2 regions of the Paenibacillus sp. FSL H7-0716 genome follow, and region 1 is predicted to be linked to the other one. Evidence: predicted binding sites of a transcription regulator. Region 1 holds the regulator's gene; the other holds the start of a gene.
The links. Region 1 encodes Rex, which represses fermentation and respiration genes when NADH is low (regulators of the CRP and FNR family bind a similar motif). Its sites were predicted from a motif close to TTGTGAAATATTTCACAA; they were not measured.
Positions count from the first base shown of each region.

Region 2: a site for Rex is predicted at 1,754-1,771, ahead of nirB (nitrite reductase large subunit NirB). Genes of this name have one in related genera too.

Region 1 covers NZ_JBBODA010000002.1:24,700-33,337, forward strand. Annotated here, with positions in the region: gene MHH60_RS02940 (3-hydroxyacyl-CoA dehydrogenase family protein) at 1-420, opposite strand, end outside; gene MHH60_RS02945 (AAA family ATPase) at 554-2,056, opposite strand; gene MHH60_RS02950 (hypothetical protein) at 2,049-2,591, opposite strand; gene MHH60_RS02955 (cell wall elongation regulator TseB-like domain-containing protein) at 3,002-3,520, opposite strand; gene MHH60_RS02960 (amidohydrolase) at 3,693-4,994, opposite strand; gene MHH60_RS02965 (redox-sensing transcriptional repressor Rex) at 4,981-5,634, opposite strand; gene dinG (ATP-dependent DNA helicase DinG) at 5,765-8,626, opposite strand.
Region 2 covers NZ_JBBODA010000002.1:317,322-325,959, forward strand. Annotated here, with positions in the region: gene nirB (nitrite reductase large subunit NirB) at 1-1,636, opposite strand, end outside; gene MHH60_RS04295 (hypothetical protein) at 1,867-2,577, opposite strand; gene ric (iron-sulfur cluster repair di-iron protein) at 2,728-3,423, opposite strand; partial or broken gene MHH60_RS04305 (hypothetical protein) at 3,782-3,904, opposite strand; gene MHH60_RS04310 (hypothetical protein) at 4,046-4,771, opposite strand; gene MHH60_RS04315 (winged helix-turn-helix transcriptional regulator) at 4,983-5,300, opposite strand; gene MHH60_RS04320 (hypothetical protein) at 5,425-5,748, opposite strand; gene MHH60_RS04325 (Gfo/Idh/MocA family protein) at 5,772-6,704, opposite strand; gene MHH60_RS04330 (TVP38/TMEM64 family protein) at 6,871-7,491, shown strand; gene msrA (peptide-methionine (S)-S-oxide reductase MsrA) at 7,590-8,576, shown strand.

The sequences.
Region 1 (8,638 bases):
ATGCATTCCGATCACGCGTTCCGGATACATTGTAGAACTTGCAAGTTCAGTCAAGCTAAGTGTTGACGTATTGCTGGCAAGAATAATGTGGTTTGGACATACTTGATCCAGTTGATTCAATATTTTTTTCTTTTCTTCTAAATCCTCAACGATTGTTTCGATAACCATGTCACAGGAGCTCAGCTCTGCGAAATGTGTCACTTTTTGAATGCGGCTAAGAATCAGCTTCTTCTCAGCTTGAGTGATCGCCCATTTCTCCAGTTGCTTATCTAGACTTGTCTCGATCATTTCGTAGGAGTAGTCCAGTTTCTCAGGGGTTTTCTCCACCAGCAATACATCCAGGCCCTTGGCTGCCAGCATTTCGGCAATCCCTTGTCCCATTGTGCCACCGCCGATGACACCAATTTTCTTGAAATTCATAAAAAAGTCTCCATCCTTTCAGGTATCTATACTTTTGTATTGTACCTTGTCTGTCGCAAAAATTTATAAAGCCCGACATATAATGATATCTTAGCATGCCTGAAAAGTAAAAAAAAATAACCAGCATAAATATTTATGCTGGTAAACGCACGCTGTCACGAAATTGACATCGAAATTGCTCTCCAGAGAGCACTTCTTCCTTCATTAAAATGTCAAGGGAGTAATCAAATACATTTCGTTGCTTTTCAAGGTGGTCGTGAGTACGTACCATCAACTCATCCAATATTTTACTATTTTCCTTCATAAGCTCTTCAGTGGTAACCATTTCCAGCTTGGCGATACCCAACGAAGTCAATCCGGATTTCATCATGGTTTCGACAATATTCAGGGCCTGATCAAAATCACCACGTGAACCTGTGCTTCGTCCGCCATAATACATTTCTTCTGCAGCCGCTCCACCAAGTGCGATCATAATCTGATCTTCTAAATAATCCTTGGTGTACAGATACTGCTCTTGCTGAGGATTGTGACGTACATAACCAAGGGCTTGCCCCCGCGGAGTCAACGTAACCTGACTAACACTTCCCGGACGAAGCAGCTCTGCCATAATGGCATGTCCCAATTCGTGAATCGCCACACGTTTTTTCTCTTCGTGGTTAGTTTCTCTGTCCGTTTTTTCCCCCATCATAACCTTGTCAATCGCCATCGACAGATGCCGCTGCTCAACCTCTGTCAATTCCTCACGCATCATATAAATTGCTGCCTCATTCATAACACTTTCGAGCTGAGCACCGGAAAAACCATAGGCTTCTTCGGAAATTTTGTCGAGGTTCACATTTGCATGAAGCGGCTTATTTTTGGCATGCAATTCGAGAATCGATTTGCGGCCTTTTTTATCAGGCATGTCCACTTGAATATGACGGTCAAACCGGCCAGGACGCAGCAATGCTGAATCAAGCATTTCTTTTCGGTTAGTGGCTGCTACCAGCAAAATACGCGGTGTTTCGTTGTTATAGATCCCGTCCATCTCGGTCAACAGCTGATTCAAGGTCTGATCATATTCTCGCTGCTGTCCGCCTTCACGCTTACCGCCAATTACGTCAATTTCATCTATGAAAATAATAGCGCTTTGCTTATTTTCCTTAAGGGCGCGGGTACGGGCATCCTTAAACAAATCGCGGATACGGCCGGCACCGACACCTACGTACATTTCTACAAACTCACTGCCTGATGCTGCTACAAATACAGAGTTCGTATAATGTGCTGCTGCTCTAGCCATAAGGGTCTTACCTGTTCCTGGAGGGCCTGTAAGCAGAATCCCTTTCAAAGGCCGAATCCCGAATTTGCTGATTTCCTCATGCCGTATCAAAAAATCCAACGCTTCACGCAGCTCCTGCTTTGCATTGTCTTGCCCGCCAATTTCTTCAAAAGTAAGCTTTGAAGGTCCATCCTTCTTGCGTTTCTTCCCCGCACCTGCATTTACCGCAAGTCCGCCTCTTAAATGAGCAATGATAAGTAAAGCCGTGAGCATCCCAGCAGCAATTACAATCGGGAATATATTAATGCCTAAAAAAGCCATAAAAATAAACAAAACAGGAACAAATCCGATTAGAATTTCTTTAAGGTATTTAGGCATTATTCCATACCCCCAATGTCGCAGGTTTACGCGGCAAAATAATAAATTTGCTTTCTTTTCCATTACTCAAGCTTACATAGACATTATTGTCGTCAATTTCTGTTGAGGCTATCACATTTTTATATTGCGGATATTGCGCTTTGAGTCCATCAAGTTCTGTGGGTATAAGTGTATATTTACGGCTCTCCATGGCTTCAGCTACAGAGAACATCGCTTTATCCCAGTATTCATCCAGCAGTTCACTGGAGTTCTGTTCTACATCAAGTTTTAGTGTACGTCCATCAATCATCGATTTTCCTTCTTGGGAGACGTACTGAACCAGTTCACGTAATTTCGTGCCTGGCTGGAGATCAAGTTTCAAAGTGACCTCATTGCGGTTAATACTGATATGAGAATTATTGACGCCCTCATATTGAGATACAATCTTCTGAAGTGGTTCCTGCATTGCAAACTGACGATATAAAAAGAAGCCACCAAACAATAGAGTAGCCGACAGTAGAGACGTTATCAGCACAGGTACAAGACGTAATTTCAAGAAACGTCCTCCTCTCAAAGATGACAAAATATAAAGCTCAGTATAATAATTTATAGCTACTTGAGAGCTCATCAGAGAGACTGAAGTCTCTTATTGCTGTTCTAATTACAAGTAGTAGTATATCACAGGTGTATATACTAATTTCAAAATAAATGTGAATATATTTAAAATTTAATTTTTTAAATATTTCCATCAATACCAAATATATTCCTCACTTTCGACAAAATCGGCCTTGATTTTTAATCAATCGGCCTATTTTTGTGTATGAATTTAAGAGAATATTCGGTGATAACCACCCATTCAGTATATCACTTAGTATATCACTTTTGTACATCAAATAAATGTAAACAAGCGAACTTATACTAAGTTCGCTTGTTTACTATGCCACCCTTAATTTCCTTATGTTCAGCTTAACTTTTAGGTAAACTGTAACCTTCGCCCATTCGGGACCCATCCGAAAAGCGATAAAATTGATAATAATACCGACCGCTTTGTTTATAAAAAAGCTGCCAAGCATACTCTCCGTTATATACTCCCGGCAGCAAGCGTTCAATCGTTATGTCCGGAAGATCAGCTTTGATAATGCCGCGTATTTGGGCTTCCGAGGTTCCTTTACTTAGTTCCTCAGCAAACACTGCATCGTCGCCTTCAGCAAATTTTCCATCTACCGTAAAGCGGACCCAGACCATAAGAGCAGTCCCGGCTTCATTTTTCCCTGTTAATACCCAGTACACTGCATTTTCATCCCAAACCGATTTTTGTGCTTTGGTTACCTCTGTTAGACCCGCTCTGGTTTTGGCAACATCCTTAGCGATATCACGCTCGTTCCATTGATCTTTCATAATATAGGCATAGAACTGGATAAGTCCAAACCCCAGGAGCAGAATCAGAACTGACCCCAGGAGGATCCATTTTTTCCTTTTCTTCAAGGTACAGCTCCCTTTCTAGTAATATATCTTTTTTGATTATATAACACACCCGCGTGTTTATCCAAAATTTCATAATTTTCTAGCTTTCCCAGCCTTAAAAATACACAAAAGGCCGCAACTTTTGCTAAAAGCAAAAAGTCGCAGCCTTTTATTTATTCGTTATTCTCCAGACTTAACGCTTCAATAAACCTTCGAAGGCTTCTTGCGCTTTACGCCGGATAGCTTCCTCATCCAGGGTTAAGCATTGTCCATGCTTGATGACCTGTTTACCATTCACCCACACATGCTCAACATCCTGAGCGCTAGCAGAGTAAACTGCATGAGACAACAGATCTGTGTGTGGCAGCAAATGCGGCTGATCGATATCAATAGCAATGAAATCAGCTTTCATCCCTACAGCAAGTCTGCCTACATTATTTAAAAAGATGGACTGCGCGCCATATTCTGTAGCCATACGCAGAGCCTCTGGAGCTGGAACAGCCGTTGGATCACCGCTGACACCCTTATGAATGAGAGCTGCAAGCCGCATCTCTTCAAACATATCCAAGTTATTGTTGCTTGCCGCGCCATCCGTGCCAAGAGACACCTTCACACCAGCTTTTAGAAGATCAGTAACCCGAGCCACTCCGCTAGCCAGCTTCAAATTACTGCCCGGATTATGAGATACACCCACATTATGGCGAGCCAAGATCTCAATCTCTTCATCATTTAAATGAACACCATGTGCAACTATCGAGGGACGTGTGAACATTCCAAGCTTCTCTAAGTGAGCTACAGGACGCAACCCGTAATCCGCCACATTTTGTTCCACTTCACGTTTCGTTTCGGACATATGCGTATGCATCGGTAAATCCAGATCATGCGCTGCCTGCACGAACTTAACCAGGAAGTCCGGAGGGCAAGTATAAGGGGCATGTGGCGAGATCATAGTAGTAATTCTACCGTCAGCCTTTCCATGCCAGTTACGGGCAAAAGAAATCGCTTCCGCAAGCTTGTGATTCTGTACATCCTCTGGACATAACCCGATCACACCACGCATCAATACGGAACGGATACCTGATAACTCAGCTACCTCGGCTACTCGGTCCATATGATCATACATATCGAGGAAGGTCGTAGTTCCACCCTTCAGCATTTCCAATACAGATAAGGAGGTTCCCCAGTATACATCATCTCCGGTGAACTTTTCCTCCATCGGCCACATCTTCTCCTGAAGCCACACTTGTAGCGCTAAATCATCTCCATATCCACGCAGCAAAGACATCGCCGCATGACCATGTGTGTTTACAAGTCCAGGCATGAACAGCAGACGGCTGCCATCAACCACTTGCACTCCAGCTTCCATCTGAGGCTCTTCTTTTCCTATGTAAGTGATTAAATCATCTTCAATAGTCATATATCCACTCAGAACCGGCTCATCCGTTCCCGGAGTCAGAAAATACCCGCCCTTAATTATCGTTTTATTGTTGTTCATGTTCGCTTTCTTCCTTTCCATCCCGCAAGTAATAAGCAAGACTTTGCAGATCAGTTGTAAAATCAGCTGCATGCACCCGGATATTCGGTGGTGTCTTCAGAATCACAGGGGCAAAGTTCAAAATCGCTTCAATCCCAGAAGAAATGAGAATATCTGCTACATTTTGAGCTTCTGAATCAGGTACGGTAATAATGGCAATGCGAATACCTTGCTCACGAATCGTGCTGCCTAGTTCATCCATCGGTTGCACAGTAAGGGAGTTGATCTTACGTCCAACCTTAGGAGCGTACGAATCAAATATAGCCGTGATTTTCATAGTATCTTTAAGATATGCATTGTAATTAGACAAGGCATGTCCGAGATTACCTGCTCCAACTAAAGCTACATTAAGCTGTTGATCCAGCTTTAGGATATGACGGATTTTCTCAATAAGATACGTTACATCGTAGCCGATACCTTTTCTGCCGAAGTCACCAAAATATGCTAAATCCTTACGAATCTGTGCGGGATTAAGATCAAGCTTTTGTCCAAGTTCCTGAGAGGAAACTGTTAATATTTCGCGATTCTGGAGATCATTCAAAAAACGCAAGTACACAGGTAGTCTGCGAACAACGGCTTCTGATATTTTATCCGATTTCATATTTTTCCTCCTAAAAATAATAATGTTCTTGTGTAAATCCATATTCAAACGTCTACCTCTCCTTACTAAGGGCGGTACTGTAACAGACCGCCCTTAAGGATAAGGAGGAGCTAAACTGAAGACGAGCGTTTTAAGAAGCGCCGCCATCCTCTAGCCATTCCGCTATGCGAGGGACCATTTGATCAGTAAGCATATGCTCCATTTTGGGACCAGGCAATGAATAAAGGAAATACTTTCCGTAATGAGATTCAATAACCCTTGTATCATAAACAATAACTATTCCGCGATCCTGCGCCGTGCGAACCAGTCTTCCGAATCCCTGCTTAAAACGAATAACCGCTTGAGGAACTGATAATTTCATGAACGGATTCTTCTTCTGGGCCTGCAATAACTCCGACTTCGCTTCCGCCAACGGGTGATTCGGCGGTTGAAACGGAAGTCTCACGATGGCCAGGCAAGTCAGTGCTTCACCTGGAATATCTACACCTTCCCAGAAGCTGCTCGTCCCCAGCAGAACGGATGCTGCACTGTCCTGAAAGCGGCGGATCAGCTTACTCCGGCTGCCACCTTCCACGCCTTGACCAAGCACCGTAATCTCTTGTGAGGCCAAAGCCTCTTTAAGCGGATCATATACCTGACGCAGCATTTTATAAGAAGTAAACAGAACCAGCATCCGCCCACGTGTTGTTTTAGCAGCTTCCGATAATGACTGTACGAGTGTATCGACAAATCGAGCATCGCCCACACTGCCCTTCACACTAGGAAAATCACGCGGTATAACTAACAGTGCCTGCTCACGATACTTAAAGGGAGATGGAAGGAGTGAGGTCATTAGACGTCCCTCTTCCGCAGCTTCGTTAAGTCCGAGATTATCAATCATAAATTGAAAAGATTTATCTACAGACAGCGTCGCCGAGGTAAGCACGATGCTTTTTTTCTTATCGAAGAACAACTCTTTAAGCTGGCTGCTAACATCCACAGGGACGGCATACAGCTGTAGTGATTTGCTGCGGTAATTTCCATTTGCCTCCAGCCAATATACTACATTATCGTCATTCAGCCCCATAAAGAATCTTACTTGCTCACGGATGGAAGCCAAATCCTTAAATAAACCGCTAATATCAGTAACAAGACTGTCTGCTGAGGATTGGCTTTCCTGGTCACGCATCTCGTTAAGCATTTTATCACCCTTACGGATGATGTCGCTTAACGTCAGATTCATAGTGTTCTCTAGCGCAACTAATTCATCCCAATCCTTCGGCTTACGGGCGGGAAGCAACCGCATAACCAGTTGTCCCGCTTCCCCCGCCCCTGCATCACTGCGTTCCGGCAAAAGGCTGAACAGCTTGTCGCTGAGTGCATCCCAGGTTTCTTTGACGGTAAGCAGATCCGGGTAAATCCGATCGATGACTCCGCTCCATTCTGAAGCCTCTTCACTGCCTGACGACTGTAATATCTGGCGCAGAGCAGGAAGCTGTCCGTTTCGGCTATCTTTATACAGTCGCGATAACGTGTGTGCCACAGTGAAATGCTTCATATGCATGCCAAGATGTTTACCAGCCACATCTTCTAAATGATGTGCTTCATCAATGACAAGATGCTCGTAAGCCGGAAGCAGCTGGTGCCCAGCCTTAACATCTGCGAATAGCTTAGAGTGGTTTGTAATGACCACGTCAGCAATCCCAGCTTCATGCTTAGCCCTATGATAATAACATTTGCGGAACCACGGACAGGAACGGCCCAGACAGGAGTCGGTATCGCTTGCCACCGTCTCCCAGAAATCACCACCCCGGCCGCTTAAATTCAGCTCTTCATCATCCCCTGATTCACTTTGAGTGAGCCATACGATCATCTGAGCGGCAGTAAGCGCATCTTCCCTTGGGCTTATAAAGTCCTTTTTATTAATTTTATGCTCAAACTTACGCAGACACAAATAATGTCCTCTTCCCTTAAAAATAGCAGCTTTAAACGGAAAAGGAACTACCTGCGTTAACAAAGGGATATCCCGCTCGCGCAATTGGTCCTGCAGATTAATAGTATGAGTGCTGACCATGACTTTTTCATTGGTGCGAACGCTTTGATAAATGGCAGGCAACAAATAACCGAGCGATTTACCGGTTCCTGTGCCCGCTTCGATCAGTAGGTGTTTGTCTTCGGCAAGTGCCGTCATCACCTCATTGATCATAATATCCTGAGCTTCCCGGCTTTCATACTGCGGTAATGTGTCTTTAAGTCGTTTGGTTACTTCGTCCATATAATCAGTAAAAGATAAATTCGCTAGCGGATTCTCAGCATGCTCATCTCTAGGTGGCGCTAACTCCGTCCAGTCTCCTACTGCAAGCGCTAATTGACGATAGAAAGTCAGATCACCTTCAGGCTGTAGCGTCTCCGCTTCCCGCTCTCGCAGCAGACCATCAAAGTACCAGCCCAGATCACTATCCTCTTCAGTAAACAGCTCACAGAGTCTCTGGATCGTAAGCAGCGGCAGCTCGTAGAGCTCCTCCAGACATTTCAACAGCACTAAAGCAGTCGCAAGTGCATCACTATCTGCCTGATGCGGACGATCATGCGTCACTCCAAAATGAGCACTGACAGAGCCTAGCTGATAAGATGTGAGCGAAGGAAAGCAAATTTTGAGAAAATCAATCGTATCCAAAATCCGCCCTTGAAATGGCAAATAACCACAACGATCTAAAGCATTTTGTAAAAAATGGAAGTCGAAAGCGACATTATGCCCTACGAGCACAACATCATCCAAGAGCGGAACAAGCTCCATCATCATCTCATCCAGCTCAGGCGCATCCTTCACATCATCATCAGTAATCCCCGTCAGACCTGTTATAAAAGGAGGAATCGGCGTTCCGGGCTTGACATAGGAACCATATACCCGGGAGATGGACCGGTCTTCTTCTATAATTGCAAGGCCAACCTGGATAATTTCACCCACGGATTGGGTTCCTGTTGTTTCAAAATCAAGCACGGCAAATTTCATTATAATTCTATT
Region 2 (8,638 bases), 290 kb from region 1:
CCTTCTCGTCTTGATGTGTATCCGGATTTATCATCCCCAGATAATAGTTAATCGCCGGACGGCATTTAGAGCAGCCTTCCTCTTGTTTCCAACCCAGTACATGCATAACCTCTTTAGTAGTACTAAGACCTTTAGCTGTAATCTCAGCAACAATCTCATCCCTGCTAAGCGTTGTGCAGCTACAAATCCCTTGCTTGGCAGACTGTTCAAAACTATCACCCAGGACAAATTGTAAAATTTGTTCTACAACCGGTTTACAACCTCCGCAAGAGCGCGTCGCTCCTGTACATGCTTTAATTTCGTCCACAGTAGTAAAACCATTTTCTATGACCGCATCCACAATCGCTTTTTTCGTAACCCCGTTACAGCCACAGACGATTTCTTCGTCCGCCATCGCTTCTACGGATGTGCTCTTTTTGGCTCCGCTTCCGCAGCAGCCCGTACCCATAACCTCTGTATAAATTTCATCGGTCATTACAGCGCCTTGTTTAACTAACTTTTGCAGGCTAGCCGACTCTGTCACATCCCCGAACAGGACTGCACCAACAATGACATTGTCTTTGAGCAGAATTTTCTTATAGGTTCGCTTCCATTCATCTTTGCTTGAGATTACAGTATGTTCAGGGGAATCCATAAACTCACCTGCAGAAAATACATCCACACCGGAAATTTTTAATTTGGTGGAGACAACAGAACCTTCATATGGGTTTGTATCACTTCCGCAGAGATGTTTAGCTAGAACCATCCCCTGCTCAAAGAGCGGCGCTACTAATCCATAACAAACTAGGCGATGTTCGGCACATTCGCCAATGGAATATACATTTTGCATAGAGGTCTGCAAATAATCGTCCACTACAATCCCACGATTAACAGCAATTCCGCTTTCTTTTGCCACAGTTATATTCGGTTTGATGCCAACAGCCATAACTACAAAATCAGCCGCAAGTGAAGTGCCATCACTAAATTGTAATCCACTTATTCTCTGTTCCCCGGTCAATTCTACTGTTTGTTTGCCCATGGCAAATTTCACGCCTTGACGCTCTAGCTCAGCTTGCAACATAGAGGAGGCATTACGATCCAGCTGGCGCTCCATTAGATCTTCCATCAGATGCACTACAGTAACGTCCATGCCAAGGTTCACAAGACCCTTTGCCGCTTCCAATCCAAGTAAGCCACCACCGATTACCGCCGCTTTGTTGTATTGTTTAGCTGCAGCCAGCATCGCATCACAATCTGCAATATCCCGGAAACCCACTACGCCTTCCTTATCACAACCAGGTACAGGTAAAATAAATGAATTCGAACCCGTTGCAATAATCACTTTATCGTAAGAAACAGCCATACCGTTATCCGCAATTACTTGCTTGGAATGCTCGTCAATTCGTGTAACTGTTGTTCCAGTATGCAAGGTAATGTTGTTATCTTCATACCAATTCCAGTCGTTTAGGATGATATCGTTGATGGTTTTGCTGCCTTCGAGAACATAGGACAACATGATCCGATTATAATTGGGATGAGGTTCGCTTCCAAAGACCGTAATGTCATAAGCTCCACCTAGCTTCAATATCTGCTCTAGCGTACCTATGCCTGCCATACCGTTGCCGACTAATACTAATTTTTCTCTCTTCGCTGCCATGGTTAGGTGCCTCCTCAGTCTTATCCGTTCTTGTTGAACTTTGCTTCAACTTCTCTTCTACATAATGGAATTATACATTTCAAAATTTAAGAGAGATTGTGATTACAGTCACATTAAATGTGAATATTTTCACATAAAAATAAGACAACTTTATTAGGTTATAACTTCCAATTAAAAAAGCCAGATCACGGGTTCTGAGCAACCGTAGATCTGGCATTTATGTACTTTTTTTAACGTATAGCCAATAAAATCTCCAATTCATCCTGCACTCTAAGCTTCATGTCCATTCCATTCTCAAGCAGCTGCTTCCCATTCACCTTCATCTTCCAAACTTCATTGCTAAGAGGAGTATAATCACCAATGGATAACACCTTTTTGTTGTCTTCGGTCAACTGCACCACACTGCTGTTCTTCAACAAACCTCTCACTGTTAAATCTTCAGTAAATCCCATAACATATGAATGATTCAAATTCACTTGCTCACTTCCACCATTCACGGTCAACATCACAATTTGAAGGGGTTCCTGATGTTCCTTAGACATCGCCGTAATTACTAATTTTGATTCATGCCCGACGGTTCGACCCCAATCCTCAGGTCCAATGGTCTCCCCATCCATTTGCAGCTCCCAATTCATTCCTGGACCGAGTGAAATATTATTTACTGCTAGAATGCTTGTGTTATCCTCAGAAAAGGTGGCCTTCCCACTACCTTTCAGTAGGTCAAAGATCGTTATCCCTTTTCTGTAGCTCTCGCTAAGCTGCTTGTCCAAAGGGTTGGTAAGCAAGTCATTTCCCGCAACGATAAGCGAAAGCGCAGGTCCGTCTGATCCTGCTAAGCCATTATTCCCTTCATTATTAACGTCAACAAGAGTGGAACATCCCCCTATTATGAATACGATGACTAATCCTAGTAACAACCTCCACATATATTTCGTGGGCATAGTGACACCGCCTTGTCCCGCCTAATGACCACACAGCGTCTCAGGCTTGTAGTAAGTTATGCATACTGTCTATTTAAGAATAACGTAAATAAGCTTTGTTCTCAAATATAAAAAAAGTCCCCTAAGGGACTCTTTGAAAACTCATTTTTTCTACTGGAATCTAGGGAACAATATATTATTCTCCAGATGAACATGTTCAAAAGTCATGCTCTCCAGCTCCTCTAGCCGGGCATAAGTCAAACGATAGGTTGTACAAGCATGAGCCGGTGGGGTGAAATCATCTGTTATTTTGCGTATTTGTCTCAATATATCGCCTGCTGTGTCATGTTCACTCTCAAGGTCAACTAATGCCTCACGAAGTATGGTCAGCCCTTCTTCACTTGGATTGGCATCACACGCTAATAATTTTGGAAACTCGTCTTCCTCTTCTTTAGCTGTATGCTGAAGCAGATCTTCCTTAAGTGTATTAAACAAGCTATATAACTCTTCTAAATGAGGGGAATCTCCGCCATGCACCCGGTATACCTTAGTTACATTTTGGCTAATCAGGGGCAGCTCTTCCCGCAGGTAATGGTGATGTTTACTCACTATATGGTCGATTAACTCTGCAGAAGGTGCTGTGTTCCATGCGAGTTCTTCTTGTGGTACCGGATATTCCTCGAATAGCTTGTTGAGATCACTAATGATCATCTCTTGATCTAGTCCACGTTCTACCGCTGCTTCAGCAAGAGGTTTGGCGCCTCCACAGCAGAAATCAATCCGTTTGGACTTGAAATAATCCGCAGCTTTTGGGAATTGCAGCACAATATCTTTTACCAGGGCATCTGGAGTAAATCCAGGTTGCACCGATTGCTTATGCTGTAAATCCGAAATTCTATCATTAGGTTGTTTAGTTTCCATAATAGTTCCTCCTCGGGATATGTGATCAGGTTCTGAAAAAATCTTTTCTACCTGTTCACCTTAACCCTGAAAGGAGTTTTGACTTGTGATTGTACTCACGAAAATTGTATCTCTTTGTTGAACGAAAAAGGTCAATCATGGTGGTATCTGACGCTTTAGCGTACTTTAGGTTAAAACTATCAAGCATTATTGATGTACAAACGAAATGACGAAATTTTATACAGGTATTATATGTGTTATTGGCTGAATAATAGATTACTTTGGCACTGGGTAGCCCCGGCAAAAGAAGAAATTTGAGCGATACTTAGAAAGTTTCTTCTGTTACAGCCTTAAAAGGAGCGTGTCCATTTTCTGCATTTCTTAATAAAGTCGGCTTTCTAAACCTTAAACTGCACCGCAACTTATAAATAGCCGTGTCTTCATTCATTTAAACTCCCATTATTTTACTTTAAATCCTTTCTTTTAATTTTTCATTTCTAATTACTGCCCTGAAAATAGCAGATAACAAAAACAGGTCAATCCTGGAGATAAATCTCCACAATCGACCTGACACTAGAATCTGTATCTTCTATTGAACATAAGCCTGCATATACGTTCGCTTACCCTTTGCGTCCTTCAAATAAGGTCCTAAGCCAGCAAAGCGGGAGTGATCCATATAAACACCAGTCATCCATCTTCCCTCTGTCAGGCCACCATTCCATTTGAGAACAAGGTCAGGGGCGGCAATCCATTCCTGATAGATCTGTATATTCTGATCTTTGTACTCTTTACAAGGCTTAGACTGCTCCAGAAGACGTAGATCATTAAGGTAGGTTGGCACGAAATAAGAGGATATCGTATGCAAATCATCTTCATCAAAAAAAGGCTCATCCCCTAAAAAGGGTTTGAATAATACGGTATTCTCGTACATGGACCAAATTAGGGCTTGTAGCACCATGCTTTGGCGAATGCCATTATGGAACTTATATTGTCGTTGATTACTCGCCACATTCACTTCTTGAAGAGGTTCCGTCGACTCCAGACAATGCCGTTCACAGCCGATACATTTCCAGCCAGAAGGACTTTGAATCCATTTTTGAAAAATAGTCCCGCTATCATTGTTGCCTTTGTAGAGTGAAGAGATAATGCTGTAAGGCACGCCAATCCACGCATCCCATAAGGAATCTGGAAGATGGCTATGCAGCATGAACAACGTCTTGTCATAGATGAACTGTACTTTGATCGAAGCGTTCTCCAGCTCAGCAACATCCTTTTTTCCATACGTTATTTCCCGGGAAAACAGGGTGGTCTTCATCTCCCTCGCCTCCTAATAGTTTTGCTATGCCTGTACTCCAGCTGAGTAGATTTGAGCAAAAACCAATATTGCAAGCGTTTCCATTCGAGGAACATACAACGTTTTTTCTATTATATTACAGATTTTTTCGATCTGTGCAAGGTTTTTATTTAAAAATTGAAAAGCCCTCCTCCGTTCTTCAGGAAAAAGGGCCACAACACGACTTTGATTTCTACTCTACCCAGCTCTCAGCCCAAGACTGAATCTGCTGCATAACAGGCTCCAGCGCACGGCCTTTGTCTGTTAGTTCATATTCAATACGTACAGGTGTTTCCGGGTATACATGTCTAACCAGAATACCCTCACCTTCCAAATCCTTCATCCGCTCGGACAGCATCTTATCGCTCATTGAAGGAATGAGGCCGGAAATATCTTTAAACCGCTTCGGTCCACTCATCAATGTCTGAATAATAAGTCCATTCCAACGTTTGCCTAAGAAAGAGAAGGCTGTCTCAAATCTGGGACACATCGAAATTTGATGTTCTTCCATTGTTCTCACCTCTCACTAGCGAAACTTACTATTAGTTAGTATATATAATATTAACACATTTCATCCCTGATGAACATCGTTTACTAAAAAAAGTTCATCTGACATTATCATTATATCCTCGTTGTCAATCCCCTGTATGTGCTTTAGATTTCCTTTGAGCAATCGCTTCTGTCACGATTTGCGCCAAGTCATCATTTCCGAATAAGGAGAGTACGCCGAGAACTGTGTCATCGGAGATATCCCCTGCTTCCTCCGCAGAAACCGTTAGGGCAAGCGCTTTTCGCAAGGCTTCATTCCCTTCTTGCTGTGGATAAGCCTGCAAATACAAACTGTGCGGGTCGAGTCCTTGATTCACGCACCACTGGGCGAATACAAGGATCATCATCTCTTCCTCACGCTTATAGCTTTCGATGATTTGTTCCTCCACTAATTTACGGTTGTCTTCCATAATTTACTCCTTTCTTAGAGACCTCATTCAGCAAGCTGAGCTGCCAATCTATGACTAGGCAGAACTGCTGAAGCAGCAATACTGCATAACTCTGGTGTATTTATATTGTTCAGGAAATGATCTACCACTCCACCAAAACCTCTTCTATCCAGCACCGTATCCCAGCTTCCAAAGCTCTGGGTCCGTGGCAAAGCATTTTTTTCATATAGGATGGCTTGGTCCAGATCTGCCACTTCCACCGAACGGCCATTACCGTGCAGCTCCAGCTTCTCCAAATCAACACCCGCCTCACGAACCATACTATACATCCCCACTGAGCCTTGCTCCCAACCCAGCATTCCAGATGCCTGCACAAGTCGCCCCTCTCCATTGGATTGAAGATTACTGCGAAGCAGCTCATACTGAGCTCCACATAACCATAACAGCAGATCAAGCATATGAATCAAGTCGTCATGCACAGTCTCACGGCTGCTGCCTGACTGCAGCTTTGTGCGATGTTTAATCGCGTGGCAATGGCTAATTCCGCCGGCTTCCTCGAGCCAACTCTTGGCAGTGACATACATTGGGGCAAAACGCCGATTAAAGCCCACGCCTAGCAGCAGCCCTTTATTTTCTGCCAGCTCTGCCATCCTTCTGGATTCTTCCAGATCATAGGACAGCGGCTTATCTACATACACCGAAATCCCCTGTTCGAGACATTTTGTTACTATATCATAATGGGTCGTCGTTGGGCTATGCACAAATACTGCATCCAGGTCCCAAGACAACAGCTCGTCCAAATTTGTCGTTCCTTTAGGAAAACGGTAGGCATTAACAGCTTGCTCTACTGTTGTGGATGAGTGACTGAGAACCCCCACTACCTCAACTTGTCCATGCTGAGAGAGCAGTGGCAAATATACTTTGCGGGCGATATTGCCAATCCCGATGATGGCGACTCTTTTGCGTGCAGAAACGATCACTGATCTAACTCCCCTCTTTATAATTCAAGAATTTATCTCTCTCTTTGTTCTCTATAAATGCTATTATACCTGCTTGGCGTTCGCCGACAATGATCTTCACTTCAATATTTACTTTTTATCCCGTATGATGAGATGAATGAGTGGAAGAAAGGGTATATTAGCTATGAGAAAATGGTTCTCGATTATTCTTTATGTTTCGGGTACAATCCTTGCGTTTATCTACAGATATGACATCCTTAGCTGGATGAAAGAAGATCATAATCTTTTCGGCTCCATAGGGATCGCAACTTTACTGGCTCTCTTTCCAGTTGTACCATACAAAGCGGTCATCGGATTTTTTGGTTATGCATACGGAAGTTTGGCCGGTGCTTTAATTTGCTGGGTAGCTACAACCCTTGCTGCCGCATTCCTTTTCGGCGTAGTGAAGTTCATATTTCAAGATCAAGCGAGAGCTTATCTGACTTCTATTCCCCTACTCGAAAAATTCACAAAAGGCATAGAACGGCGGCCCTTTGCTTCTATTGTCTTAGCACGTCTCTTGCCGATTATCCCGCAGACAGCAGTTAACATCTATGCCGGAGCAGCCGGACTGCCCTTCTGGAGTTATCTTGCTGCCTCAGCTATTGGAAAAATCCCAGGCATCGCCTTGTATGCCTTCCTCGGGGATCAACTGTTCCAGAACCCTGGAAATGCGATTATAGCCATTATTGTTTATGCCATTGTGCTTATTATAGCCGGGCTAAGCTTTCGTTACAGTTCACAGGAAGTAAAAAACACTAGGTAACAGAGAGCTTATTTGGCGGAAGCTGGCAGGCTGTGGTTATTTGCTTTATAATTAGATTGTGATCTATTTAATTGCATTACATGAATGGAGGGATATTAATGAGTGAACATCAGACTAACCATATAAATTCCAAGGCGGAAAAAGCAACCTTTGCAGGTGGATGCTTCTGGTGCATGGTCTCGCCGTTCGAGGAATTGCCAGGCATTATTAGTGTCGTCTCCGGCTATACAGGCGGGCATACAGTAAATCCTACCTATGAAGAGGTATGCTCCGAAACTACAGGACATGTTGAAGCCGTACAAATTACGTTCAACCCAGAAATCTTCCCTTATAGCAAGCTGCTTGAGTTATTCTGGCAGCAAATTGACCCAACCGATGCGGGTGGACAATTCCATGATCGCGGCACCTCTTACGGAACGGCTATCTTCACCCATTCTGAAGAGCAGAAGCAACAAGCAGAGGCTTCCAAGGCAGCTTTGCAAGAAAGCGGCCGATTCTCTAGCCCGATTGTAACCCCGATCCTCCCGGCAGCAACCTTCTATCCTGCCGAAGAATATCATCAGGGCTACCATCGTAAGAACCCGGGCCACTACAAACGTTACCGTAAGGGTTCCGGCCGAGAGGATTTTATCGAAACCCACTGGACACATAAAGAAGACAAACTAAGCTTGAAAGAACGTCTGACGCCACTTCAATTTGAAGTCACTCAGAATAGCGCTACAGAGTCACCTTTCCGAAATGATTTTTGGGATCACCACGGAGAAGGCATTTATGTAGATATCGTATCTGGTGAAGCATTATTCAGTTCGCAGGATAAATACGATTCCGGTTGTGGCTGGCCCAGCTTTACACGTCCGATCCGCGATTACGCCGTGAAGGAAAAGACGGACCTCAGCCATTTGATGGTTCGCACAGAAGTGCGCAGCAAAGTAGCAGATTCCCATCTAGGTCATGTCTTCGACGATGGTCCAGGGGAAAACGGCCTGCGCTACTGCATTAATTCAGCGGCACTGCGGTTTATACCAAAAGAGGATCTGGAGAAAGAGGGCTATGGCGAGTATCGTGTACTCTTCCAGCCTGTCTAATCTTCGATAAGCGAAATACTGTACTGTCTTATAGAAAAGCCTCCAATTCACGGTATACCATG